Regions from separate parts of the Rhizobium lentis genome, predicted to be linked through region 3. Evidence: predicted binding sites of a transcription regulator. Region 3 holds the regulator's gene; each other region holds the start of a gene.

Region 1 (9,539 bases), 560 kb from region 3:
ATGCCGGCGCCGAGCATGGTCTTGCCTTGTATGAACAGTTCGATCGGAAACCTGGCGGAAACGCCTTGATCGAGGTAACGGGTGCCAATTCCCGTGATCAATCTTTCGCCGTAGTAGGTCAGCAGGATGCCCATCAGCTGGTTGGATTTCTCAAGCAGCACGGGATCGCTGATCAGCGGCGAAAGCGCGTCGACGACGGCAAGCTGCTTGAGGGCCGCATACCAATAAGCGGAACCGGGATTGCTGCCCGAATAACGGCCCTGGTCGACGGCGCTTCGGGCGGCGACGATGCGGCTGTAGGCGAGGCTGAGAGCCGATAATTCACCTGCAAGTCCCTCATCGAGCGTATCGCGAGGCGGCAGGCTGGCATAGAAGGCGCGACGTTCGCGATCGAGCGTGAGCCGGCTTCGCTGCATATCGACGACAGTCTCGCTGCCTGGATGCGCAAGATAGCGGCGCGTGGCCTCGATTTCGCTTAGGATTTCCGTGGCGGCGATGGACCCGCCGCGCGCAAGCACATCGGCGAACTGCCGGTCCTTCTCGAGATCCGTGTATCGCTGCATGGAAGTACGAAGGACGAAGACGCCTTCAATGAGCATGAAGACAAAGGGCAGCAGGATGGCGGCCAGGATAACCTTTTTGATGGTTTCGAACTTCATCGCCAATCGCCACGTGATCAAAAGCGGTCGCGCAACCAATTGATGCAAGCTTAGCAGTAATTCTTAAAAAACTGATAAACCCGCCTGACCTAGATCTCCGGTCGAATGAAGTCACGGGTGTCGGCGTCCATCACCCAGAGTTCACCCGTCGAAATGTCGAACCAGGCACCATGAAGATGAAGATTTCCCGCGTCTTCGAGCGCCTTGATATTGGGAAAGCTTCTGAGATTGTCGATCGAGTTGCGGATGGAGACACGCTCGAGCGCGGTTTGCCGCTCGGCCGCCGTCATGACGTCATTGCTCTGGATCTGCTCGGCTGCAGGTTTGACCAGCGACATCCACCGGCCAATGAAATCGCCGGGCGATAGTGGCTCGGCATTCGGATCAAGCGCCGCACGGATCCCGCCGCAGCGGCCATGACCCATGACGACGATATCCGAGACCTTCAGCGCCTGAACGGCAAATTCAAGAGCGGCCGACGTCGAATGGAAATGGCCGTCCGGCTCGTAGGGCGGAACCATATTGGCAACATTGCGGATGACGAAAAGCTCGCCCGGCCCGGCATCGAAGATCAGCTCGGGAGCCGCGCGTGAATCCGAACAGGCAATGACCAGCGTGCTCGGATTCTGACCGTTTTCGGCAAGTTGGCGATACCTGTCGCGGGCGTCGGCATAACGCCCGTTCATAAAGTTGCGATAACCGTCGAGAAGGGTGTTTGGAAAACGCTGCATGCTTTTGGATTAGCGCGCGCGGAAGACAAGATCAACTGCTGCACCGCAAATGAGCCCATTGGCAAATGCGTCATTTTTTCCGCCGCTGCGCCGGGTGCACGAGCCGGCGCATCTGCACCATGGCCATCGGCGTCGCAAGGCTGGACGCGTCGCTTGCCAGCATCAACTCATTGCTGCCCCGCTTGACGGCACGCGCCAGCACTTCGAATACGCTGGCGGTGGCAAGCTGCAACGCCTTTTCGTCCTCGAGGCCGGACAGCAGGCGCGACAGGAATACGGCGGCGAGCAGGTCGCCGAGACCATTCGGCGGGTTCTCAACGACGCGGTGCTCGGCAAGAAGCGCGTGACGGCCGGAAAGATAGAGATTGCCGGTCCCGCCTGCCATCATCGGCACCGCCGAGGTGACGAGCATGCGCGACGGCCCGAGCGCCAGCGCCGCCTCCATGATCGCGCTGTTGTCGTCGAGTGCTGCCCCCGACAGCCAGGCGAGCTCGTACCGGTTCGGCGTCGCGAGCGAGGCGAGCGGAATGAGATGGTCGCGAATGGCCTCGGCCGTCGCTTCCGGCACGTAGAGGCCGCCGAGATCGCCCATGACCGGATCGCAGACATAAAGCAGGTCGGGATTGTTTTGCCGGAGCGCAGCGATCAGCCGGGCGACGGAGCGCGCTTGGGCGGCATTGCCGAAATAGCCCGAAAGCACCGCCCTGACTTCGCCGATCCAGGGCGCACGGATCAGATCGTCGATCGCCGCATCGAAATCCGCCTCGGCAAATGTCAGTCGCGTCGAACGGCCATGGCCGGGATGCCAAGGCAAGACGATGGTCGGCAGCGCCCAGACGGCATGACCTAGCGTTTCCAGTGCAAAGACGGCCGCCCGGTTTCCGACCGAGCCGCGCACCACATGGCTGGAGATGACGATGACTGCGCCCGCTGCGTTTTCCGACATGTTTCCAAGGCCCGAATGATGATGGCGTTTGATGATCTTTTTGACGCCTTACTGTCAACCATTCTTCACGTGACCATGAAAATGTGAGGCAGCATGAGAAACGAGAAAATGGTCTTTCCCGGGCGGTTTGGCCAAAAATCCGCGAAAACCTCTGCCGGTTTCCCATTTCCCACGCCAAAAAAGCATCAAAACAATCGTTCAGACCTCTATTTTAGAGATTTTTTCGAATGATCTTCTGCTAGCTTGCGGAAAATCAGTCCATTGCGGGGAGGCATTTCATGGCTGCGAGAAACAATCCGAAACGGGAAAAGCAGATCGAAAACGCGCGCAAGATCGCCAAGGCGACGCGCGAGTCGCATCTCGATCCGGTAATTCTGTTCGGCCGGGCCAGCAATGACGATCTCGAACTTTATACGCCTGAAATGCTGGCGCGCTCCGCCGTGCATTCGGCAAAGGAACTCGCCGCCTGGAACGGCAAGACGCCCCGCGTCAGCATCGACACCATTCCCGAAGTGACGCCTGATGGCACCGCCGTCTCGGTGCTTTCGGTCACCGACCAGAATATGCCTTTCCTTTATGAATCGGTCATGGGTGAAGTAACGAGCACCTATCGCGATCTGTTCATGGCCGTGCATCCCATCCTCGTCATGGAAAAGGGCAAAGCCCCCGCGCTCTATTCCGCCGACCACCCGAGCGATCCCGCCGCGCGCGTCAGCCATATCCAGCTCCATATTGCCCCGTTGAACTCCACTCAGGCTGCCGATCTCGTCAAACGCGTCCAGACCGTGCTCGAACAGGTCCGCCTATCGGTCTCCGACTGGAAGCCGATGCTCGCGAAGCTCGACGGGGTGATCGCCGAGCTTGCGGCCAACGGCCCCGGTCGCAGGAAGGCCGAACACGCCGAGGCAATCGCCTTCCTGAGCTGGCTGCGGGACGAGAATTTCACCTTCCTCGGCATGCGCGAATATGTTTATTCCGGCAAGGGTGCCGACGCCAAGGTCGAGCGCGACAAGGGCGCCGGCCTCGGCATCCTCTCCAACCCCGATGTTCTCGTGCTCCGCACCGGCAAGGACGCGGTGACAACGACGCCCGAGATCCTCGCCTTCCTCGACGGCCCCGATTTCCTGATCGTCACCAAGGCGAACGTGAAATCGATCGTCCATCGCCGCGCCTATATGGACTATGTCGGCGTCAAGCGCTTCGATGCCGACGGCAATGTCACAGGGGAACTGCGCATCGTCGGCCTTTTCACCTCGACGGCCTATACCTCGCTCGCCTCCGAAATCCCGCTGCTGCGGTCCAAAATCGAAAAGGTGAAGGAGCATTTCGGCTTCGACCCGATGAGTCATTCCGGCCGCATGCTCGACAACACGCTGGAATCCTATCCGCGCGACGACCTTTTCCAGATCGACACCACGCTGCTCGCCAGTTTTGCCGAGCAGATCAACGATCTCGCCGACCGGCCGCGCGTGCGCGTCCTGCCGCGCATCGATCATTTCGACCGCTTCGTCTCGGTCATCGTCTATGTGCCGCGTGAGGAGTATGATTCGATCGTGCGGGAGCGGATCGGCACTTATCTGAAGACCGTCTACGACGGCCGCGTCTCCGCCTATTACCCGGCTTTCCCGGAAGGCGGTGTGGCGCGCGTTCATTTCATCATCGGCCGCTCCGGCGGCAAGACGCCGCGCATTCCGCAGGCCAAGCTCGAGCAGACGATCCGGGAAATCACCGCCCGCTGGGATGATCGTTTTGAAGCGCTGGCCGGACCCAAGGCGCCGAAGCTATCGGTCGACCAAGCCTTCCAGGATTCCTTCACGCCCGAAGAAACCGTTGCCGACCTCGCCGATATCGGAGCCTGCGCTGCCGGCGAACCGCTCCGCATCCAGTTTTACCATCGCCGGGAAGAACATGGCCGTGTCCTCTCGCTGAAGATCTTCCACTCCGGGGGCCAGTTGGCGCTGTCGCGTCGCGTGCCGCTTCTGGAGAATCTCGGCTTCAATGTCGTCAGCGAACGGACCTTCGACATCGGCGTGCCGGCCGCCGATGGAGAAACGAAGCTCGTCGTGCTGCACGACATGGAGCTCGAGACCCGCACCGGCGGCGACATCGATCTGCAGCGTTATGGCGCCACCCTCGAGGAAGCCTTCGTCGCCGCCTTCGCCGGCACGATCGATAATGACAGCTTCAACCGGCTGATCCTGTCGGCCGGGCTCTCGGCGCGCGAGGCCAACGTGCTGCGCGCCTATGCGCGTTATCTCCGCCAGGCCGGCATCGCCTATTCGCAGGATTATATCGCAACGACGCTCGATAAATATCCGAAGATTGCCGCCACCATTTTCCGCCTCTTTCACGACACGCTCGACACCAAGCTTTCGGAAAAGGCCCGCGCCAAGAAGCTCGCCGACCTGCACCAAGCGATCGAGGCCGAACTCGCCGACGTTCCGAGCCTTGACGACGACCGTATCTTGCGCCGCTACGTCAACATCGTCGACGCGACGCTGCGCACCAATTATTTTCAGAAGAACCCGGATGGCTCGCCGAAATCGATGCTGGCCTTCAAGCTCGATCCGCACCTGGTCGACGGCCTGCCGCAACCCAGGCCCTTCCGCGAGATGTTCGTCTATGGCGTCGAGGTCGAAGGCGTGCACCTGCGCTTCGGCAAGGTGGCGCGTGGCGGTCTGCGCTGGTCCGACCGCGCCGAGGATTACCGCACCGAAGTGCTCAGCCTCGTCAAGGCGCAGCAGGTGAAGAATGCCGTCATCGTGCCGGTCGGCGCCAAGGGCGGCTTCTATCCGAAGAAGCTTCCGATCGGCGGCAGCCGCGACGAGGTCTTCAATGCCGGCCGCGAGGCTTACAAGACTTATATCCGCACGCTGCTTTCGATCACCGACAACATATCGGGCGCCGATATCGTGCCGCCGAAGGATACGGTCAGACTCGATGGTGACGATCCCTATTTCGTCGTTGCCGCCGACAAGGGTACGGCGACCTTCTCCGACACCGCCAACGCGCTGGCGCAGGAAGCCGGCTTTTGGCTGGACGATGCCTTCGCCTCCGGCGGCTCGGCCGGTTACGACCACAAGAAGATGGGCATCACCGCCCGCGGCGCCTGGGAAACCGTAAAACGCCATTTCCGCGAAATGGACATCGACATTCAGACGACGCCCTTCACCGTCGCCGGCGTCGGCGATATGTCGGGCGACGTCTTCGGCAACGGCATGCTGCTCTCGCCGAAGATCAGACTGATTGCCGCCTTCGATCACCGCGACATCATCATCGATCCCGACCCGGACATGGAAAAGACGCTGGCCGAACGCCAGCGGCTCTTCAACCTGCCACGCTCGAGCTGGCAGGATTTCGACAAGGGGATGCTTTCGAAAGGGGCGATGATCATCTCCCGCTCGGCGAAATCCGTGACGCTGACGCCGGAAGCGGTTGCCGCGATCGGCATCGACAAGGCTGTCGCCACGCCCTTCGAGATCATGACGGCGATCCTGAAGAGCCCCGTCGACCTGCTCTGGTTCGGCGGCATCGGCACCTATGTGAAGGCTCCCTCCGAAACCGACGCCGAAGTCGGCGATCGTGCCAACGATCCGATCCGCATCACTGCGACGGAGGTACGCGCCAAGGTGATCGGCGAGGGCGCCAATCTCGGCGTCACCCAGAAGGGCCGCATCGCCTACGGCCTCAAGGGTGGGCGCTGCAACTCCGACGCCATCGACAATTCGGCCGGCGTCAACACCTCGGACGTCGAGGTCAACATCAAGATCGCGCTGGCATCCGCCATGCATGACGGGCGCTTGACCCGGGCAAAACGCGACCAGCTTCTTTCATCGATGACCGAAGAAGTGGCGGCCCTGGTGCTGCGCAACAACTATTTGCAGTCGCTGGCGATCTCGCTGACGGAACGCAAGGGCACGGCAAACGGCCTGGAGCTTGCGCGGTTCATGACCGTTCTCGAAGGTGCCAAGCAGCTGAATCGCAAGGTCGAGACGCTGCCCGATGACACAACGCTTGCCGAACGTTATGCCGCCGGCAAGCCGCTGACCCGGGCGGAAATCGGCGTGCTTGTGTCCTATGCCAAGATCGTGCTCTTCGATGCGCTCGCCGCAAGCGATCTGCCGGACGATCCCTATTTCTCCGCGACGCTTTCGAATTATTTTCCCGTGAAGATGCAGAGGTCGAACGCCGGCGACATCGCCAGCCACCGCCTGAAGCGCGAAATCGTCGCGACCGTGCTTGCCAACGAGGCCATCAATCGCGGCGGACCGAGCTTCACGGTCGCCATGATGGATGCGACGGCGGCTTCGGCGCCGGAAGTGGTGCGCGCCGCCATCGTCGCCCGCGACGGTTTCGACCTGACCCGGCTCTGGGCCGAAACGGACGCCCTCGATGGCAAGATATCAGGCGAGATGCAGAACCGCCTCTACGAGGAGATCAGCCATAGCTTCACCGTGCTGACGCGCCTCCTCCTGAAGACCGGCATGACCAAGGCCGATATGGCGGAAGTGATTAGCCGGTTGCAGGCTGCCCTGAAGAAGCTGAAACCCGCCTTTGCCGAACAGTCCGCCAGCGATGCCGCCGCCCGCCAGGCAGAATACCTCCAAGCGGGTGTGCCGGAAAAACTGGGCGCCGAGATCGCCAATATTCAGAGTTTCGCCCTGGTGCCCGAGATCATGCAGATTGCCGAACGCACCGGCGAGCCGCTGGTGCGGGCCGCCGAGAACTACTTCGCGGTGTCGCAGACCTTCCGCATCGCCCGGCTGCTGGCGGCGGGCGGACGGATTCTCACCTCCGATCACTACGAGAACCTGGCGCTTGCCCGCAGCATCGACCAGATCGCCAGCGCCCGGCGTGACATCGTCATCTCTGCCCTTTCCGATCACGGCAAGGAGAAGCTGCCGGTTCAGGCCTGGCATGCGCAGGATCGTATCCGCATCAACCGTATCGTCGAGGAGCTTTCGAGCCTGAGCGACAGCGGCGATCCCAACCTTGCACGCATTACCGTTGCCGCAGGTATCCTGACCGATCTTGCGCGCGACCGGGCGAGGTGAGACAGTCCGCGAAAAGGGAGCGGACATTGAATCGCATAGACTGGACAGGAACGCAGCCGCCGAAGGCCACGGAGAAGGGCATCTGGGGTTGGATGTTCTTCGATTGGGCGGCCCAGCCGTTCTTTACCGTGGTCACCACCTTCATCTTCGGGCCCTACTTCGTCTCACGCCTGACCGATGATCCGGTGTCGGCCCAGACGATGTGGAGCAATATGGCGACGATCTCCTCGGTGATCATCGCCCTGCTCTCGCCGGTTCTCGGCTCGATCGCCGACCAGTCCGGCGCACGCAAGCCCTGGATCGGCTTCTTCGCGATCGTCAAGATCGTCAGCCTTTTCTGCCTGTGGTTTGCAGCCCCCGGCTCGCCTGTCCTCTATCCCGTGATCTTCATGATCCTCGCCTCGATCTCGGCCGAGTTTTCCATCGTCTTCAACGATTCGTTGATGCCGCGCCTTGTCGACAAGGCGGAGGTCGGCAAGCTCTCCAACACCGCCTGGGGGCTTGGTTACCTCGGCGGCATGATCGTGCTGATTGCTGTCGTCACGCTTTTGGCGGCAAACCCGGAGAGCGGCAAAACCGTTCTCGGCCTCGATCCGCTTTTCGGCCTCGATCCCAAGACCGGCGAGGATGCGCGCATCACCGGGCCGATCTCGGCTGTCTGGTATCTGATCTTCATCCTGCCGATGTTCTTCTTCACGCCCGATGTTCGCCGGGGCCTTCCCTTCATCAGCGCCGTGCGCCTCGGCCTGCGGGAACTCAGGAATACGCTCAGTGAACTCAAGGAGCGCCGCGGCATCCTGAAATTCATCATCTCCCGCATGATCTATCAGGACGGCGTCAATGGCCTGCTGATCCTCGGCGGCGTCTTCGCCGCCGGCATGTTCGGCTGGGCGACGATCGAGATCGGCCTCTATGGCATCATCCTGAACATCGTCGCAATCTTCGGCTGCCTGCTCGCCGGCCGGATCGACAAGGGCGTCGGTTCGAAGGCGACCGTCGTCATCAGTCTCACGATGCTGCTTCTCGCCACCATCGGCATCATCTCGACCGGACCGGGCTACACCCTGTTTGGCCTGATATCGCTGCCGACGGCCGATTCCGGCGGCCTCTTCGGCACCGCCGCGGAGAAAGCCTATATCCTCTATGGCCTGCTGATCGGGCTCGCCTTCGGGCCGGTGCAGGCCTCGTCGCGCTCCTATCTCGCCCGCAGCGTCAGCCTGAAGGAAGCCGGCCGCTATTTCGGCATCTACGCGCTTTCGGGTCGCGCCACGAGTTTCATGGCGACGCTGCTCTTCTCGCTAGTGACCTATATGAGCGGCTCAGCGCGGCTCGGAATGGCAACGCTGGTCCTGTTCCTCGCCGCAGGGCTGGTGCTGCTGATCCGCACGCCCTATCCGGCCGATCGCGTCTGACAATTTTCCCGTGCCCGATCAGTGCCGGAAATGGCGCATGCCGGTGAAGACCATGGCAACGCCATGTTCGTCGGCGGCATCGATGACCTCCTGGTCGCGCATCGAGCCGCCCGGCTGGATGACCGCCGTCGCCCCTGCGGCGATCATCGACAGAAGGCCATCGGCAAACGGCAGGAAGGCTTCGGAAGCGACCGCCGAGCCTTGAGTCATCGGAACCGCAAGGCCGAGCGCCTTGGCGGCCTCTTCGGCTTTCAGCGCGGCGATGCGGGCAGAATCGACCCGGCTCATCTGCCCGGCGCCGATACCGGCCGTCTGGCCGTTCTTGGCGTAGACGACGGCATTCGATTTCACGTGCTTGCCGACCTTGAAGGCGAACTTCATGTCCTCAAGCTCCTGCGCCGTCGGCGCGCGCTTGGTCACGACCTTGAGTTCCAGATCCTCGACCATGCCGTTGTCGCGGCTCTGGACAAGGAAGCCGCCGGAAACGGTCTTCGCCGTCAAGCCCGCGGCGCGCGGGTCGGGCAGGCCGCCGGCCGACAGAAGCCGCAGATTCGGCTTGCGGGCGACGATCGTCTTCGCCTCCTCGGTCACATCGGGGGCAATGATCACCTCGGTGAAGAGCTTGACGATCTCCTCGGCCGTTTCGGCATCCAGCGTCCGGTTGAGCGCGATGATGCCGCCGAAGGCGGAAACGGAATCGCAGGCGAGCGCCCGGCGATAGGCCTCGACCAGGCTCG
Region 2 (9,539 bases), 1.7 Mb from region 3:
GTCCGTTGCGGTCGACGACCAGGAATTCCGAGGGTTCGCCGAGCGCCATCAGCGGATGATGCCATACGTTGCGGCGGTAGTTCACCCCCTGATCCCCGCGCGCAAGAAACACCTCAGGCCTGGCGGGACGCCCGTTCTCGTCCTCGGAGACGACGACGAGGAAGGGACGGCCGGAAACCGGCGAGAAACTCTGGCTGCCGAAGGGATGGCGCTCCATCATGTCAACCGCATAGGGAAAGCTGCGCGGCTGACCGCGGAAGAGATTGATGATGACACGCGCGCCCTCGCCTGCCGCTTCCGCTACGGCCAAGGCATGGAAGCGCTCCGTCGTGCCGCCATTGATGAGCCGCATCGAGGCCGGATCGGCCTCGATCACCTCGCCGAAGCGGGCGAAGGCGGATTGAGTGAGCGGGCGGATGTCGAGAAATTCGGACATGGCTTCACTCGCCTTGGGCATGCCAGTTACGGATGGCATCGATCGCTGAAAGAAGCTCCGGCAGCGTGCGATAAGTCGCCTCCCAGAGCTCGACCGGATCGAGATCGAAGACGTCCTCGAGGATACGGTTGCCCGTGCCGCAGATTTTCGTCCAGGGCAGATCGGGATGCTCGGTCGCAAATTCCGGATGCGACACCAGCAGGCGGGACGCCGCAGCACCAATGGTGAAGTGGCAAAAGGCAACCGCCTTGAAGGTAAGCTTGTCTCCGGCGAAGGCTGCCCCATCCATTCCGCCGGCGAAAGACAGCGCTTCCGACGCCGCCTCATACATCTCATTGAGATAGTCGATCGCACGCCACTCTTTCATTCAGCCTCCGGCAGCATTGATGTCAGGCGCAGTAGCGCAATCCGCTCGACCTGCGCGGCCGCCGTCGCAAATTCCTCGTCTCGACCATTGCCGATCCGTTTCTCGAAGGCCGACAGGACGTCGTCCTTGCCGAGTCCCTTGACGGCGATGATGAAGGGAAAGCCGAATTTTTCGACATAGGCCGAATTAAGTTCCGTGAAGCGGGCATGTTCAGCCACACTCAGGCGATCAAGGCCGGCGCCGGCCTGCTCCTTCCGGCTGTCCTCGGTCAGTTCGCCCGATATCGCAAGACGACCGGCAAGATCCGGATGGGCACGCAGCACGCCGAGGCGCTCCTCATGGCTTGCCGCGCGGAAGGCGGCGACGAGCGCCGCGTGCACGCCGGCCGCCGTCAGCGGCTCCGTCACGCGGCCTGCGTCATGGGCGCGCTCTGCGATAAAAGGCGAATGTTCGAAGACACCGCCGAAGCGGGAAACGAAATCCTGGCGCGACAACATCAGAGTGCATCCGGCTGATGGTGCTTGTGCCAATGCTCGGCGATCTCGATGCGGCGCGGTATCCAGACCTTGTCGTGCTTCAGCACATATTCGATGAATCGCTTCAGCGCCGCCGCCCGGCCCGGGCGTCCGACGAGACGGCAATGCAGCCCGACCGACATCATCTTCGGCTTGCCGGCCTTGCCTTCTTCATAAAGCGTGTCGAAAGCATCCTTCAGATAGGTGAAGAACTGATCACCGGCGTTGAAACCCTGCGGCGTGGCAAAACGCATGTCGTTGGTTTCGAGCGTATAGGGAATGATCAGGAAGGGTTTCCCGTCGACGCCCTTCACCCAGTAAGGCAGGTCGTCGGCATAGGAATCGGAGGAATAGAGGAAACCGCCCTCTTCCTGCACCAGTCGCAGCGTGTTGTCGGAAGGCTTGCCCTGATACATGCCGTAGGGCCGCTCGCCGGTCAGTTCGGTGTGCAGGCGCACGGCCTCTAGAATATGCTTGCGCTCGAGATCCTCGGGGAAATCCTTGTATTCCAGCCAACGGTAGCCATGGCTGGCGATCTCCCAGCCGGCCTCCTTCATGGCGGCGACGGCTTCCGGGTTGCGCGCCATCGCCAGCGTCACGCCGTAAACGGTCGCCTGCACCTTGAAATCGGTGAACATCCGCCAGAGCCGCCAGAAACCGGCGCGCGATCCATATTCATAGATCGATTCCATGTTGAGGTTGCGCTGCCCGGGCCAGGCTGCCGCGCCGACGATCTCCGACAGCAGGTTTTCGGACGCCGGATCGCCGTCGAGGATCGAGCTTTCGCCGCCCTCCTCGTAATTGATGACGAACTGCACGGCAACGCATGCCTCGCCCGGCCATTTCGGATCGGGCGTCTGGCGCCCGTAGCCGACGAGATTGCGCGGATAGGTCTCAGATACCATTAAATCACCTTCTGAAAAGACGGCGAACGGTATCATCCGCAGCTGGAATGTCGAGACGGAAACTGAGCAGAAGAATTTACCCTTGCTGCACAATTACTTAGCTTGAGGCCTGTTCAGGCGATCCTGCGTGCGCTGACCTTGCCCATCGGATGCAGCGAGTGAACGCGGAACGGACCGCCGGCACCCTCTTCGATCATCAGCGCCACATTGGCGACCATGACCAGCTCGCCGATCACAGGCCCGAAGATCGTCCGCAGCGCCGGCTCGATGCGGGGTATGTCGACCGCGTTGACCGGACCCGTTACCGGCATGTGGAAGCGGAACTCCTCCATCACGTAAGGATTGCCCCAGCGATGGAGATTGGCGAACTGCGCGGCCGACAGCCCGTCCGGGTCGCTCCGCTCGATCTCGGCTTCGCTGAGCGGCGCACGGAAACGGTCGAATTCCTGCACGATCGCCGAGGCGAGATACTGGATCTGTTCGCAGGGAGCGCTCGGCTGCAGGCTATAGAAATTGCCGAGCCGGGCGATTTCGAGGCGCGGCAGCCGGAAGGGAGGGACAGTCCCGGAAAAACGCATCAGGTCGCGCAGAAGTTGCGCTTCCGACATGTCGGGGGACAGGTGAAAAGGCGCTTTCAGGACGCCGTGAAAACCATAGCGCCGCGGCACGGCCGTATGAAAGGCGAACTCGTGAATGCCGAGGCCGCGGACGGCCGGAGGCTCGACCATCTCGCCCGAAAACACGTTTCGGCCAAGCCAGTTAGCAGCCACGAGCGAAAGGGGGTCACTCGCCGGAGGCGTGAAGCAAATGGCATAGCGCATGCAATTTCCTCCATCAAGGAAGTGAGCGCCGGTAACTTCAGGCGCTGCCGATGCGCAAGCTGATAGGTGATTTGCATGACAGAATAACGAAACGCAGCTGTATCTAATTCACGTTTAACGTGAAGCGACAGCAATATGGCTTGAAATTGCGAAGCTTTCCGGCAGCAAAAATTCACACGCTGTATCGGCCGCGATACAGACCGCCGCCTCCGCCAGCCGGTGGGCCAGCCCGAAACTGACCTTGAAGCCACCGGTCAATGCGACAAGTCGGGGATGGTCGGGATGGCGGCCGATCATCGGATCGCGGTCGATCGCCTTCGGGCGAAGCCCTGCCCAGCGTTCGACGACGGGCGCGTTGCGGAGCGCCGGCACGATGGCCCGCGCCGCCTCGATCAGCGCATCGAGCTGGGCATCTGTCGAAAAGGGATCGTCGAAGCGGTTCTCGCTGGTGCTGCCGATCGCCGCATGCCCAGCCTCATGCGCGACGACATAGAGCCCGTCGAGGAAGATCGTCGGCAGCGCCGGGTCAACACCCGCTTTCAACAGCGCCGCCTGCCCTTTGACCGGCTGGCCGAGCGGCTGCGTCAAGCCGGGCGTCAGCCCCTGCAGCAGAGGAAAGGACTGATAGCCCGCGGCCAGAATGCAGCGGCCGAACGCAACGGTTTCGCTGCCTATCTCAGCCGTGCCTCGATCCGGATCGAGATCGGCGACCGGAGCATTTTTCATGATGCGCACATATTTTGTCCGCTGCAGAAAGGCGATCAGCGCCGAAATCAACGAGCGGGGGGCGACGCGGGCGGCAAGCGTGTCATGCACGAACCCGCTCTCGCCGGCGGACGCCTCGATCCAACCATCGACATTAGGCCTGTCGAGCACGTGCCAGTGGAAGCGCCGCTCGCCTGCCCGCCAGTGGCGTTCGGCATCCTCAAAATGGCCATGGGCGATGCGGTTGAGATGCGGTTTCGGCAGCGGGATCAGCCGTCCGGACCTGTTGTAACCGGCTGAAAGCCCGGTCGCGGCTTCGAGCGCTGCGATCTCGGTTTCGAGCGATACCAGGGCGTCGAACTGGAATTGCTTCTTCTCCGACCACCGGTCCGGCATATGCGGCATCAGCGCGCCGAGCAGGCCGCCACTTGCCCCGCTGCCCAGGCTGCCGGCGTCGGCGAGAATGGTGTTTATGCCGCGACGCTCGGCGTGGACGGCCGCCCAGAGACCCATGATGCCGCCGCCGACGATCAGCAAGTCGCAAGAAGATTGACCGGACGCCGGCGCAGGACTATCGGCTTGTTCCATGGCAGAGATGAATCCAGATCAGATTGGCGCGGGCGCGCCGCAGCCGCTCGAATGGCGCGACGGCGATATGCCCTATTCCACCGCCTTTGGCGATCATTTTTATTGTCAGACCGATGGACGGCTGGAATGCGGCCATGTCTTCCTCGCCGGCAACGGCCTGCCCGAGCGCTGGAGTGGGCGGCAGGAATTCGTGATCGGCGAACTCGGCTTCGGCACCGGCCTGAACTTTGCCGAAACCTGGCGGCAATGGAAGCTGCACCGTGAGAGTGGCCAGCATCTGCATTTCATCTCCTTCGAACTCCATCCGATGCGCAGCGAAGAAATCGGCAGGGCACTCTCGCACTGGTCGGAGATCGATGCCGAGCGCGAGGCCCTGACCGCGGCCTGGCCGCAGATGCCTGATGGTACCGTCTCACTCGATGTCGATGCCCAGACGCAGCTCAGCGTCGTCTGCGGGCCAGCGCTGGACGGCGTTGCCGCAGCAAAGCCCAGCTTCGACGCCTGGTATCTCGACGGCTTCGCGCCCTCGCGCAACGGCGACATGTGGTCGGAAGAACTGATGCGTGAGGTCAACGAAAAGACCGTTGCCGAAGGCACCTTCGCAACTTATGCCGCGGCCGGCTTCGTGCGCCGCAACCTCATCGCGGCCGGTTTTACAGTCGAACGCCGCAAAGGCTTCGCCGGCAAGCGCGAAATGCTCTGCGGTATCAAGACTTCCTGCGCATAAAAGATTAGTAGCTGGTGCGCTCCGGCTGGAACTCGTCCTTGCCGAGCCATTGCCGGATCTTCTCTTCCAGCAGTTCCGGGCTGATCGGCTTCGACATATAGTCGTCCATACCGGCATCGAGGCAGAGTTCGCGATCGCTTTCAAGCGCATGGGCGGTGACGCCGATGATCGGCACCCGGTGGCCCTGTCCCTGTTCCCGTTCCCGGATCGTCCGCGTCGCCTCATGGCCGTTCATGACGGGCATCGAGACGTCCATCATGATGATGCGCGGCGTGTGCCGCTCCCAGGCGGCGACCGCCTGCTTGCCATTGGCAACGACCAGGAAGGAAAGGCCCGTCGACTGCAGGATTTGGGTAAAGACGATCTGGTTGACCTCATTGTCCTCGGCGACGAGCACGTCGACGAATTCGGCCGACCGCTTCTGCGGCTCGGGCGCAGGTGCGGGCGCCGGCACGGCCGATTCCGCCTGCAGCCGGGCGATCTCGGCTTCCGAAGCCTGTTTCACACGTCGGGCGCGCACCACTTCAACGACGGTGTTGCGCAGCACGTTGGCGCGTGCCGGCTTCATCAGATGCGCGTGGCCGTTCAGCGCTGCAAATTCCTTTTCCGTGCCGGAAATATCCATCGACGTCAGGAAGATGATCGGCAGCTCGACGAAGCGGGGATCGGCGCGCAGCCGACGCGCGACATCGGCGCCGTTCATGTCGGGCATGTGATAGTCGAGCACGACGGCATCGACGGTGACGCCGAGATCGGCCGCCGCTTCCAGGATCGCAAGACCGGTGCCGCCGCCCTCGGCGGCCACACCGTCGAAGCCCCAGAGTGAAAGCTGCTCGGTGAGGATGCGCCGGTTCACCTCATTGTCGTCGACGACGAGAATGCGCGCGCCCTGCACATTGATCGGCAGCGGCTTCGGCTCGAGGCGGGCGGCCGCCACCGCAAAGGGGAGGTTGATGGTGAAGATCGAACCCTTGCCCCATTCGCTCTCGACATTGATATAGCCGCCGAAGAGATCGACGAGGCCAGCGGTTATCGCAAGGCCGAGCCCCGTTCCCTCATGCCGCCGGGTCGAGGAGGCGTCGACCTGCGAGAACTTGTCGAAGACGGATGCGAGCTTTTCGCTTGGAATGCCGATGCCCGTATCTTCGATGCGGATGCTCGCCATGATCTCGCCGCCGGCGATCGTCTCGAAGCCGACATCGACGAAGACATGGCCGCGTTCGGTGAATTTGACGGCATTGCCGACCAGATTGGTCACGATCTGGCGGAACCGCCCGGCGTCTCCGATCACGGCGGCAGGCAGATCCGGAGCTGCCCGCACCAGGAGCTCGATATTCTTCTCGGCAGCATGCGAGGACAGGAGCGTCGCCACGTCCTCCACCGCTTCGGTGATATCGAAGGCGGCTTTCCGCAGTTTCATCTGCCCGGCATCGATCTTCGAGAAGTCGAGGATGTCGTTGATAATGGTCAGCAGCGCATTGCCCGATTTGACGATGATATCGATGAAGGTCTTCTGGCGCGTATCGAGATTGGTCTTGGCAAGCAATTCCGCCATGCCCAGCACGCCGTTCATCGGCGTCCGGATTTCGTGGCTCATATTGGCAAGGAACTCGGATTTGGCGCGGTCGGCGGCTTCTGCGCGCGACAGGAGCTCGCGCAATTCCGCCTCGCGGCTCTTGAGCTCGGTGACATCGGTGAAAAGCGCGACCCAATGCTGTCCCCGGCTGACCGTCGCATCCATGTTCACCCAGCGCTCGCCGCCGACATGGAAAACGGTGGAAATCGGCTGCCCGGTCGCGATATTGGCGCGCCACTCCTGCAGGATTTCGTCTGCAGCATCGTGGAAATCACCGCGCGCCGCGCAGAATTCGAACATGCCGAGCCAGCCCTGACCAGCCTCAATATAATGGGGCGGGATCTGCAGGATGTCGGCCATCGCCTCGTTGGACATCTTGATGATGCTGTCCTGGACGATGGCAAGGCCTTGGGACATGGCATGCGTCGCATCGCGCATCATTTCGCCGAGCCGCTCGAGCGCGGCCCGCGTCTCGTGGATCTCCTTTTCCCGTTCGCGCACCGCCGAAATATCGGAATAGGTGAGCAGGATGCGGTCGTTGGAGATGCGGCGGCTGTCGAAGATGACGGATTTGCCGCCCGCCCAGCCGAGTTCGATCGGTTCCGGCACTTCGGCTTCGAACAGGTGCTTGCGGAAGGCGTAGATTTCCTCCGGCGCCTGCGTTCCGTCGTAGCGGCCGAGCTCGTTGTTGCGGCGGATGACGTCGAGGAAAGGGCGACCGTCGAAGCGATCGTCGAGCGGCAGTTCCCAGATGCTGTAGAACTCGTCGTTGACGTAGAGAATCCGATGGTCGTTATCGAGGATCAGCACGCCGACCGGCAGCGAACGCAGAATGCTCTCGATGTCCCGATGCAGTATTTCTTCCTGCTTGCGTGACTCAATCAACGCCTTCTCGCGTTCCTTGAGCGGCGAGATATCGGAAAAGGAGCCGACAACATAAGTTCGCCCATCCGCCGTCACGACGCGGTTGACGCGCGAGATGACTGGATAGACATGGCCGCTCTGGCTCGGCATCTCGCTCTCGAGCTCCACCGAAATGCCGTCCCTGAGCGCCAGCAGGTTTTCCTGGTAGATCGCCTCAGCGCCTTCCGGCCCGAACATTTCGTGTTCGGTCATTCCCAGATACTCGGAGCGGGAGCGGCCGCTGAAGGTCTCATAATACTTATTGGCATAGACCAGGTGGTGCTTGTCGTCGCGGACGAAGACGGCAACCGGCAAGTCCTCCAGGACGGTGCGCAGAACGTCGAGTTCGTTGACGCTCTCCCCCCAGGCCGATTCGCCGGCGGCCGCAGGCTTCGCGCCCTTGTGATAGGCGGCGTTGACGACCAGCGGACGGCCGTCTGCCGCAAAGATGCCGATCGGATGCTCGAGCTTTTCCAGCGCTTCGCGCACCTCAGCGAAATCGGCGGCAATTCCGGAATCGTTTACAGTCTTAGAGTTGCCGGTAACCCCCCTGTCGGCAATGGCGCTGCGCTCGCGGGCTTCAAAAATGCCGAGCACATAGATCCGCTCCGACGACGGCGAGAAACTTTCGATCTGGACGCGCTCGTGACGGCGGCTATCCGCGTCGAAGCAGATGGCGCTTTCCTCAGTGCCGAACACCAGCGCCCGACGTTCCCTGTCTTCGCGATCCTCTTCCTCGGGGCGGTCAAACAGTTCGCGGCTGCGCCTGCCGATGAAATCGGAAATCTCGCGGCCGAAGAAGTCGGCATAGGCCTTGTTGACGGCGACATAGCGCAACTCGCTGTTCTTGACATAGGCCGGGGTATCCAGATCGGCGATCCGGCGGCAGGCCAATTCCAGTATGTCCCCGGCTGATTTCAAGAAGTTATCGCTCCCGCAATGAGTGAAATATCAACTACAAAGACTATAACGCCAAGGCTTTTAACAAGGTTTTAACCATAAATTTCGAGGGCGGAATTTTACAAGCCGGCTTACCAGCTGGAGCGGCCCCCGTTTTCGGCACGAGACCCAAAGCATGCCGTCATCGGCAGCAAATCCGATCGGCGGCGATGCGCTTTTATTCTTGGTTGGCCATTGAAATCATGACGAAAATTTAATGCGGTAACCGCTTGCGCGGTCATCGCACTGCCGCGATCGGGGCGGAGTCTGGCCGTGGCTTTATGGAAGCCAGTCTAGATAAGGATGATACTATGTCCGTTTTTCATAAGACCATGGCAACGGGCCTGATGGCGCTGACCTTTGCCGGCGCCTCGCTCGCCACTGCCACCACCGCCGATGCCCATCCGCGCGATGCCTTCTGGGGCGGCCTTGCCGCCGGCGTCGTCGGCGGCGCTCTGCTCTCGGAAGCCGCCCGCCCCGCCTACCCTGTTTATCCAGCCTACCCCGTCTATCGCCCCTATCCCGTCTACCGGACCTATTACCGGCCGTCCTATTGCCATATCGAATGGCGGCACGATCGCTGGGGCGAGCCCTACCGCGTGAAAGTCTGCCCGGAATAGAAAACCGCATCCGGCGCCGCTTGACCTCCCGGCGGCGCCGGTCCAATCCTCCGATAGGAGGATCAGTATGCCGGAACCGCTCAAGAACCTGTTGCATGAAGGGCTGGCCCGCGACATGTCCGATCGCATCGCCGCCCACGCGCCCGCCTTCGACCGGGACCGTTTTGTGGCACTGGCGACCGATGGCCTCGCAGCTCTGGAACTGATGGAACGCTCGGCGCTGATCCGCGACGCATTGTTTGCGACAATGCCCCGCGATTTTCCTGAAGCCGCCGCCATCCTGAAGGCGAGTCTGCCTGTAGCTGGCAGATCCGGACTCTCAGGCTGGATGCTGCTGCCGGTCAACCAGTTCATCGCCGCGCGCGGCCCTGATCATTTCGATCTCGGGCTCGATCTCTTGAAGGCGCTCACGCGGCATTTCACAGCCGAGTATGGCA
Region 3 (9,539 bases):
CTCACCCTAACCCTCTCCCCGTAATGACGGGGAGAAGGGACGTGCCCTGTCGAGAGTTATTGGGTGGGACGGAGAGGTCGCGGCATATTCCCTTCTCCCCGTCAAAACGGGGAGCAACCATGTTTAATTCTTGCGGTGTTGTGGCGTCCATTCGGTCTTGCGAAAGAGGATTGTGTTGGCGAGAACGATGAGTTTTCGGGCGACGGCTATAACGGCGCACAGGTGCTCCTTTCCGCTCTGACGCAAGCGCGTGTAGAAAGCGGCGAGATCCGGATTGTGCCTGGTTGCCGTGAATGCGCACATGAACAGGCTCTTTCGCAGGCGTTCGCGACCACCCTGGATGCGGCGTCTGCCGTGATATTTTCCGCTATCGTCGTCATAGGGTGCGACGCCGGCAAGGGCGGCGATCTCGGCGCGGCTGGCATGGCCGAGTTCGGGCAGCCGAATGATCAAGCACAGGGCGCTGCGCAGCCCGATGCCTTTGATAGAGGTCAGCAGATCGAGCCGTTGCGAAAGGTCGCAATCGTCGCGAACCGTCTTTTCGAGCCGCAGCAGATGGGCCTTGCGGCAGGTTTCGAGGCGGGCGACCTCGCGCGCATGACGGCGCTTGATCGCCTCCGACAAGGCGGTCTCGGCAAAGGTCTTGACCAGGGCGATCTGCTGCTCGATCTGTTCCAGATAGGTCAGTTCGGCGGCCAGTTTGTCGAAGCGTGCGTCCGGCAGCGCCGGCAACTGCTCGAGGCTTGCCGTGAAGAGCGCAATCAGCACGGCATCGAGGCGATCGTTCTTGGCTCGCTTGAGCCGGCTCTTGGCGAAGAAGCGCAATTGCGCCGGCTGCAGACGCGCCGCCGGCCGCTTGCCGGCCCGCAGATGCGCCAGCAACCGCCATTCATAGCCGCCGGAGGCTTCGAAGCCGATGCGGCTGACGTCATGCTCTTGAAGAAAGGCGTCAAGCGCCTTCAGGCCAGCAGCGTCATAAGTGACCCTCAGCCTTGCGCGGCTGGGATGAAGGGCAATGTCGAGATGGCTTTTGCCGACATCGATTCCGGCACAGATCATGCTATTATCGGTCATCTTCGTCGTCCCTGTCTTGGATACGAACCCCAAGGTTCCTGCAACCACACGGGCCAGATGAAGAGCCGGTTGCGATCCTGCTCCCCACAGCCCCAAACGGCTAAGAAGGTGACGATCCGACAACCAGCTGCCGGGCGGGCGGCCACCCGCCCGGCAAGCATCAATATCCTACATTTTTCTTATCCAAGAAGGTGCCGGCAGGCGGATGAGGGGCAGATCCCACGGGTGGACCTGAATGAAAGAATGCAGGCGGGAAGGGCCAGGATGCCTTTCCGCAACCGCCGGTCACGTGTGGTAGACTTGCAATGCAAGGTCGAGCGGCGATCCAAACTTTGCCAACCGTCGACACGTTCAGGCGGGGTCCATAAAATTTATCGTTATAAATCAATATGTTAAACTGTCACAAATGTTTCACGGATTTGACATAAAAGGACGGTGCTTACAGCGCTAAGAGAGTCCCGCCGATGAAAAAAGGAACTGCGAGGGCCTCTCGATAGGCCGCACTCACACAAGCCCAATGCCCGGGAGATTCAAATGAACACCTTCAAGCTCACCGTTGCCGCGCTCGCTGCAACTGCTGCCTTCGCTGGCGCTGCCGCCGCCCGTGACCAGATCCAGGTTGCTGGTTCGTCCACCGTCCTGCCTTACGCCAAGATCGTTGCCGAGTCCTTCGGCGAGACCTTCACCCAGTTCAAGACCCCGGTCGTCGAATCCGGCGGCACGGGTGCTGGTCTGAAGGAATTCTGCAAGGGCGTTGGTGAAGACACCATCGACATCGCAAACGCTTCGCGCCCGATCAACAAGAACGAAGCCGAAGCCTGCAAGGCAGCCGGCGTAACGGACATCCAGGAGGTCAAGATCGGTTATGACGGCATCGTCTTCGCAACCGATTCCGGCAACCCCGATGTCGCTTACGTTCCCGCCGACATCTACAAGGCGCTGGCTGCCCAGGTTGTCGTCGACGGCAAGCTCGTCGCCAACCCCTACAAGAAGTGGTCGGAAGTCAACCCGAAGCTCCCCGCTGTTGATATCGCCGCCTACATTCCGGGCGAAAAGCACGGCACGCGCGAAGTCTTCGAACAGAACGTCCTGGCCGCCGGCTGCAAGGCTTCCGGCGCTCTCGATGTCATCGCCAAGGAAATCTCCGACAAGGCTGCCCAGACCAAGGCCTGCGTCGCAGTCCGCAAGGACGGCGCTGCAGTCGACATCGACGGCGACTATCCGGAAACCCTCGCACGCATCGCCGCCAACAAGACCGGCGTCGGCGTATTCGGCCTTTCCTTCTATGAAAACAATGCCGACAAGCTCAAGGTCGCTACGGTGAACGGCATCGTTCCGTCCGTCGAAACGATCGCCAACGGCACTTACCCGGTTTCCCGACCGCTGTTCTTCTACGTCAAGAAGGCACATCTCGGTGCCGTTCCGGGCCTGAAGGAATACGTCAACTTCTTCGTATCCGACCAGATGATCGGCCCCGACGGCCCGCTGGCTGAATATGGCCTGGTTGCCGCTCCGGATGCCGAGCGCGAAGCGATCCGCAAGGCTGTCGAAGCCGGCAAGTCCATGTAATAACCTTGCCGGCGCGGCGCTCTCGTAGCCCGCGCCGGCATTACTTTATGTCCCTGCGCGCCAGTATCCGATGCAGGGTTTGAATTCCTTCTCCATGATTGGAAGCCGCAGGCAGGCTGATGAAGCCGCCGCGCTTTTTGGGGGCCGTGGGCCTGGGGACGTAACGAATGAGCACATCCGTCATACTTTTGTGCCTTGTGGTGATCGGCGCGGCCGCCTATCTGGTTGCCCGCAGCCGTGCCGCAGCACTTGCCGGAGGCAGGTCCTCCGCATTGCATTCACGACCGGCCTATTACGGCGCCTATGCCGCTATCTGGACGGTCCTTCCCGCCTTGATCGTCCTCTGCGTCTGGCTCTCCGTCAGCCCCGGCATCATCCAGTCTTCGGTTCGCGGCGCCTTCCCTGACGACGTCAAGGCCCAGGCCGCCGTCGAACAGGATCTGAGCTATTCGATGGTGGCGACGGTCGCCCGCGGACTGACGATGCTGACATCAGACGAAGCCGCCGCGGTGGCAAACGACCCAGCCGCCCTGCAGGCCAAGCTCAGCGAAAAGGGCGTGCCGCTCGCCGGTCAGCCGCAGCCTTACATGGTCGAGGCCGCCAAAAAGCTCAACGCCATGAGCCTGACGAGCCGCCTCGCCATGACCGCGATCGTCTTCGTTCTGGCCGTTGCCGGCGCCCTTTATGCGCTGCGCGCGATCACGCCGCGCTTCCGCGCCCGCAACCGCGTCGAGCGCGTCATGCTCTGGGGCCTGCTGCTCGCCTCCTCGATCGCCATCCTGACGACGATCGGCATCGTGCTGTCGATGCTGTCGGAGGCCGCGCGCTTCTTTGCCGTCGTTCCCGCCGGCGAATTCTTCTTCGGCACCGTCTGGGACCCGCGCTTTGCCGGCGCCGGCAGCTCGTCCTTCGGCCAATTCGGCCTGGTCCCGCTTCTGCTCGGCACGCTTTATATCGGCCTGGTGGCGATGCTGGTCGCCGTTCCGGTCGGCCTCTTCGCCGCCATCTATATGGCCGAATACGCCTCGCCGAAGGTGCGTTCGATCTCCAAGCCGCTGCTCGAAGTGCTCGCCGGCATTCCGACGATCGTCTACGGCTTCTTCGCCCTCGTCACCGTCGGCCCGTTCCTGCGCGATTTCTCCGCTCAGATCAGCGGCCTGCTCTCCGGCAACTACAGCAGCTTCATCCAGGCGCAGAGCGTTCTGACGGCCGGTATCGTCATGGGCATCATGCTGATCCCCTACGTCTCCTCGCTGTCGGACGACATCATCACCGCCGTGCCGCGGGCGCTGCGTGACGGTTCGCTCGGTCTCGGCGCCACCCGCTCCGAAACCATCAAAAAGGTGGTGCTGCCGGCCGCTCTTCCCGGCATCGTCGGCGCGTTGCTGATGACCGCCTCGCGCGCCATCGGCGAAACCATGATCGTCGTGCTGGCCGCGGGTGTTGCCGCCCGCATCCAGATCAATCCCTTCGAACCGATGACCACGGTGACCGTCAAGATCGTCAATCAGCTCACAGGCGACCTTGAATTCACCTCGCCGCAGACACTGGTTGCCTTCGCGCTTGGCATCACGCTGTTCTGCATCACGCTTTGCCTCAACATCTATGCGCTCTACATTGTGCGCAAATACCGGGAGCAGTACGAATGACGGATATTGTTTCTCCCGCCGGCGTCACCGTTTCCAAGGCGCCCGCCCGCCGCGATATCGGCATCAAGCGGCGCTACGCCGCCGAGCGCCGGTTCCAGGCCTATGGCATCGCCGCCATCGCCTTCGGCCTCATCTTCCTCTTTGTCCTGCTCTGGACGGTGATCGGCAAGGGCTACACCGCCTTCCAGCAGACGACGATCACCCTGCCGATCGAATTCACGGAGAAGACGATCGACCCCAACAACAAGCGGGCGACCGATCCTTCCGTGCTGGTCGCGGCCAATTATCCGGTTCTGCTGCGCGAAGCGATCGTCAAGCAGCTGAACATCAACGCCTCGAGCCGTCCCGACGTGCGCGACGCAACCGCGATGCTCTCCAAGAGCGCGCCGATCCAGCTGCGTGATCTGGTCGTCGCCGATCCCTCGATCATCGGCAAGACGGTCGAGGTCACCCTGCTCGCCGACGCCAATGTCGACAGCGCCAACAAGGGCCAGATCGATCTCTCCGTCGATGAGAAGAACCGCAAGGTCAACGACAAGCAGGTGGCCTGGATGAACCAGCTGAAGGCGGACGGCGCGCTTCAGAAGCAGTTCAACAGCGGCCTTTTCGTCAACGGCAATTCCAGCCGTCCCGAAGCCGCCGGCCTCGGCGTCGCCCTCATCGGATCGCTCTATCTGATGCTGATCGTGCTCGTGCTGTCGCTGCCGATCGGTGTGGCGGCGTCGATCTATCTCGAAGAGTTCGCGCCGAAGAACAGGCTGACGGACCTGATCGAGGTCAACATCAACAACCTCGCCGCCGTCCCGTCGATCGTCTATGGTCTGCTCGGCCTTTCCGTCTTCATCAACTTCATCGGTCTGCCGCGCTCGGCGTCGCTGGTCGGCGGCCTGGTGCTGACGCTGATGACGCTGCCGACGATCATCATCGCGACCCGCGCCGCATTGCGCGCCGTGCCGCCCTCGATCCGCGCCGCCGCCTTGGGCCTCGGCGCCTCGAAGATGCAGATGGTGTTCCACCATGTCCTGCCGCTTGCCATGCCCGGCATTCTCACCGGCACCATCATCGGCCTGGCGCATGCGCTCGGCGAGACCGCGCCGCTGCTCCTGATCGGCATGGTCGCCTTCGTCGCCAATGCGCCCACGACGCCGCTCGAGCCCTCGACGGCCCTGCCGGTGCAGGTCTATATGTGGGCGAACGAGGCCGAACGCGCCTTCGTTGAGCGTACTTCGGGTGCCATCATCGTCCTGCTCCTGTTCCTGGTCGCCATGAACATGGGTGCCATTCTCTTGCGTCGTCGCTTCGAGCGCCGCTGGTAAACGGAGTTAAACATCATGAACATGTTGACGGAAGCTGCAGTTGAAAAGGCGCTGGATCAGAAGATGAGCAACGTCCCGTATAAGATGATCGGACAGGATGTCTCGGTTTACTACGGCGAAAAGCGGGCGCTTTTCGACGTGAACCTGAACATTCGCGAAAACACCGTAACCGCCCTGATCGGCCCGTCGGGCTGCGGCAAGTCGACCTTCCTGCGGAGCCTCAACCGCATGAACGACACGATCGAGGGGTGCCGCGTCACCGGCAAGATCACGCTTGATAGCGACGATATCTATGATCCGGATATCGACGTCGTCGAACTACGCGCCCGCGTCGGCATGGTGTTCCAGAAGCCGAACCCGTTCCCGAAGTCGATCTATGAAAACGTCTCTTATGGCCCGCGCATTCATGGCCTAGCCAAGTCGAAGGCCGACCTCGACCAGATCGTCGAGACCAGCCTGCAGCGCGCCGGCCTTTGGAATGAGGTCAAGGATCGCGTCCATGAATCCGGTACCGGCCTCTCCGGCGGTCAGCAACAGCGCTTGTGCATTGCCCGCGCCGTCGCCGTCAGCCCTGAGGTTATCCTGATGGACGAACCCTGCTCGGCGCTTGACCCGATCGCCACCGCCAAGGTCGAGGAGCTCATCCACGAGCTGCGCGAGAACTACACGATCGTCATCGTCACGCACTCGATGCAGCAGGCCGCGCGCGTTTCGCAGCGCACCGCCATGTTCCACCTCGGCAATCTCGTCGAGGAGAACGACACCGACAAGATGTTCACCAATCCGGATGATCCGCGTACCCAGGACTACATCATGGGTCGCTTCGGCTGATTGCGGCCATCCGAAGCCTTCCCCTTATTCGAGGACAAAGCCCCATGGCATCGACACATATTTATTCTGCCTATGATGATGATCTGAAGTTCCTCTCCAGGCGGATTTCCGAAATGGGCGGCCTGGCCGAACAGATGGTCGCCGAATCCGTCCGTGCGCTGGTCAATGGCGATACCGCGCTGGCGCAGAAGGTCATCTCCGACGACGTGATCCTCGATCACACCGAGCGCGAAATCGGCGACAAGGCGATCGTCACCATCGCCCGCCGGCAGCCGATGGCCTCGGACCTGCGCGAGATCATGGGTTCGATCCGCATCGCCGCCGATCTCGAACGCGTCGGCGACCTCGGCAAGAATACCGCCAAGCGCGTTATCGCCGTCCAGAGCACCGGCGTTCCACGCAAGCTCGCCCGCGGCCTCGAGCATCTCTCCGAGCTGGCGCTCGTCCAGCTCAAGGAAGTGCTCGACGTCTATACGACACGGGCCGCCGACAAGGCGACCGCTATCCGCGAGCGCGACAACGAAATCGACGCGATGTACACCTCGCTGTTCCGCGAACTCCTGACCTATATGATGGAAGATCCGCGCAACATCACGAGCTGCACGCATCTGCTCTTCTGCGCCAAGAACATCGAGCGCATCGGCGACCATGCCACCAACATCGCCGAGACGATCTATTACATGGCGACGGGCGCGCAGCCGGAAGGCGATCGCCCGAAGGATGACAGCGCCAACACCGTCGGCGCCGCGACGGAATAATCTTCCGATCAATCGATTGCGTGCGCGCCCGTTCGGGGCGCGCAAAGAGGTCGCAGCCAATTTCTGAATTTGCGCAGGACGCCTGTTTAAATCGCCCCCGGTTTAAGGCTCGTGTGCGAGGAGACGGACACGCATGATCCCGAGAGTCGCAGTTGTTGAAGACGAGGAAGCGCTCAGCGTACTTCTTCGCTATAATCTTGAAGCCGAAGGCTTCGAAGTCGATACCATTCTGCGTGGCGACGAGGCCGAAATCAGGCTGCAGGAACGCACGCCCGACCTTCTCATCCTGGATTGGATGCTGCCCGGCGTCTCCGGCATCGAACTCTGCCGGCGCCTGCGCATGCGGCCGGAAACCGAGCGGCTGCCGATCATCATGCTGACGGCGCGCGGCGAGGAGAGCGAGCGCGTCCGCGGCCTGTCGACCGGCGCCGACGATTACGTCGTCAAACCCTTCTCGACTCCCGAACTCGTCGCCCGCGTCAAGGCGATGCTGCGCCGTGCACGCCCCGAGGTGCTGTCCTCGGTGCTGAAGTGCGGCGATATCGAGCTCGACCGCGAAACCCATCGCGTCCATCGCAAGAGCCGCGAAGTCCGCCTCGGCCCGACCGAATTCCGCCTCTTGGAATTCCTGATGTCGTCGCCGGGCCGGGTCTTCTCCCGCTCACAGCTGCTCGATGGCGTCTGGGGCCACGATATCTATGTCGACGAACGCACCGTCGACGTCCATGTCGGCCGCCTGCGCAAGGCGCTGAACTTCTCCAACATGCAGGACGTCATCCGCACCGTCCGTGGCGCCGGTTATTCGATGGAAGCTTGAGCTCCCGAACACGGACGGGGTGAGGGGACGTGCCCCATGAGAGGTTGGTGGGGAACGGAAAGAGTGCGGCAAATCTCTTCTCCCCTCGGGGAGAAGGTGCCGGCAGGCGGATGAGGGGGCCACACGGCACACCCTCCCGTCATCACCTATCCCATCACGTCAACGGCAAGCGCCCAACACGACCGAAGTTCACATGGCATTGTTGGGAAGGACCGGCTTCGCCGGCCCCTCATCCGCCCTACGGGCACCTTCTCCCCGCAGGGGAGAAGAGGGAATCGAGACGTTGCGGCATGTAAGCGGGGGCCGAAGGACGGGTCGAGACCGGTGGTCGACGCTGAATGAGCGGCGCTATTGGCGCGAACCAATAAAAAACGGGCCGCTCGGCCCGTTTTTCATGTCCGGCGATCGCCCCTCAGCTCACCCGAGCGGCCGCCCGGCGGCGTTCGTTGACCGGCTGGTAGGCAAGCTTCTGGTGATAGCTGCAATAGGGCGAATTGTCCGGGGATTCGCAGCCGCAGAAGTGGAAGTCGTCCTTGAGCGGATCGCCGACCGGCCACTTGCAGGTGCGTTCGGTCAGCTCCGTCAGGCCGAGGCGGCGGGAAATCGGCACGACCACGTTGCCGGCCGGCACATAGTCCATTTCCTCGACGCCATCGACCTCGATCTCTTCCTTCAGCATCGTTGCGCCCTGCTGGCGGGTCACGGTGCGGGTGGTGATCCGGGAGGCGTAGTTCGGCGCCCGTGGCGCTGATGTCTGGCGCTTCGGTGTGCGCGCCGCGGTGGTCGTGCCGCCGGCCTTGGCACGGCCCGGAAGGCTCAGCCTGTGCACCTTGCCGATAACGGCATTTCTGCTGACCCCGCCAAGCTGCGCCGCGATCTGGCTGGCGCTCAGCCCTTCGGACCAAAGCTTCTTGAGTTTCTCGACCCGCTCGTCTGTCCAGTTCATGCCCTGTCTCCACCTTTTGCGTTGGTGATGGCAGAATCCCTCACCGTTGTCCCGGAAGCCTCCGAAACAAGAAACGCTTGATCAATTTTGGTGACTAGTTCCGCCGCATGCAGTCTAGTAATTGAACTTTAACCTAGTGTGAGGCTGACTCCGTGACAAGAGTCGCGGGAATCCGGATGAATCGAATTCCGAGTTTTCCCCAACTTGCTGCCCCTGCGTGTCATTTCTGCAATAATGCCTGTTGAAGGCGGGAAATGCCGCTGTACAAGCTTGCTGCATGCGCTAAGGGCGCAGTTTTGTTGACATTGCAGCGCGAAAAGGAAATAGTACCGCCTGCCGCCGAAAGGCGGCATTTTTGATTTTTCGGGCGCGGTTTTCTTAGCCGGAGTCCGTGCCTGACAACGCTGACCGGGAGACCCGCGCTATGGCTGAAGCCGCGCCGCTTTATGACACCTATTCTCGCGCCCCGTTGCGGTTCGAGCGAGGCGAGGGCGTGTGGCTGATCACCGAAGGCGGCGAGCGTTACCTCGATTTCGGCGCCGGCGTCGCCGTCACCTCCGTCGGCCACAGCCATCCGCA

Evidence for each region. Region 3 encodes PhoB, which activates phosphate uptake and scavenging genes when phosphate is short. Its sites were predicted from a motif close to TGTCATNNANCTGTCAT; they were not measured.
Region 1: the regulator PhoB is predicted to act here: its motif matches at 2,389-2,405, upstream of J0663_RS08550 (NAD-glutamate dehydrogenase).
Region 2: the regulator PhoB is predicted to act here: its motif matches at 3,120-3,136, upstream of J0663_RS03300 (DUF1045 domain-containing protein).

Annotation. Positions count from the first base shown of each region.
Region 1 is NZ_CP071454.1:1,783,651-1,793,189, forward strand. Features, by position in the region: gene J0663_RS08535 (GGDEF domain-containing protein) at 1-659, opposite strand, end outside; gene J0663_RS08540 (carbonic anhydrase) at 749-1,390, opposite strand; gene pdxY (pyridoxal kinase PdxY) at 1,461-2,336, opposite strand; gene J0663_RS08550 (NAD-glutamate dehydrogenase) at 2,615-7,390, shown strand; gene J0663_RS08555 (MFS transporter) at 7,417-8,802, shown strand; gene purH (bifunctional phosphoribosylaminoimidazolecarboxamide formyltransferase/IMP cyclohydrolase) at 8,821-9,539, opposite strand, start outside.
Region 2 is NZ_CP071454.1:660,227-669,765, forward strand. Features, by position in the region: gene J0663_RS03280 (ureidoglycolate lyase) at 1-436, opposite strand, end outside; gene J0663_RS03285 (HepT-like ribonuclease domain-containing protein) at 441-803, opposite strand; gene uraD (2-oxo-4-hydroxy-4-carboxy-5-ureidoimidazoline decarboxylase) at 800-1,300, opposite strand; gene puuE (allantoinase PuuE) at 1,300-2,223, opposite strand; gene J0663_RS03300 (DUF1045 domain-containing protein) at 2,337-3,044, opposite strand; gene J0663_RS03305 (NAD(P)/FAD-dependent oxidoreductase) at 3,159-4,337, opposite strand; gene mnmC2 (tRNA (5-methylaminomethyl-2-thiouridine)(34)-methyltransferase MnmC2) at 4,336-5,064, shown strand; gene J0663_RS03315 (response regulator) at 5,069-8,464, opposite strand; gene J0663_RS03320 (hypothetical protein) at 8,794-9,102, shown strand; gene J0663_RS03325 (DNA alkylation repair protein) at 9,170-9,539, shown strand, end outside.
Region 3 is NZ_CP071454.1:2,347,853-2,357,391, forward strand. Features, by position in the region: gene J0663_RS11295 (IS110 family RNA-guided transposase) at 124-1,074, opposite strand; gene J0663_RS11300 (substrate-binding domain-containing protein) at 1,609-2,643, shown strand; gene pstC (phosphate ABC transporter permease subunit PstC) at 2,811-4,292, shown strand; gene pstA (phosphate ABC transporter permease PstA) at 4,289-5,608, shown strand; gene pstB (phosphate ABC transporter ATP-binding protein PstB) at 5,624-6,439, shown strand; gene phoU (phosphate signaling complex protein PhoU) at 6,484-7,197, shown strand; gene phoB (phosphate regulon transcriptional regulator PhoB) at 7,331-8,014, shown strand; gene J0663_RS11330 (GcrA family cell cycle regulator) at 8,427-8,960, opposite strand; gene J0663_RS11335 (aspartate aminotransferase family protein) at 9,385-9,539, shown strand, end outside.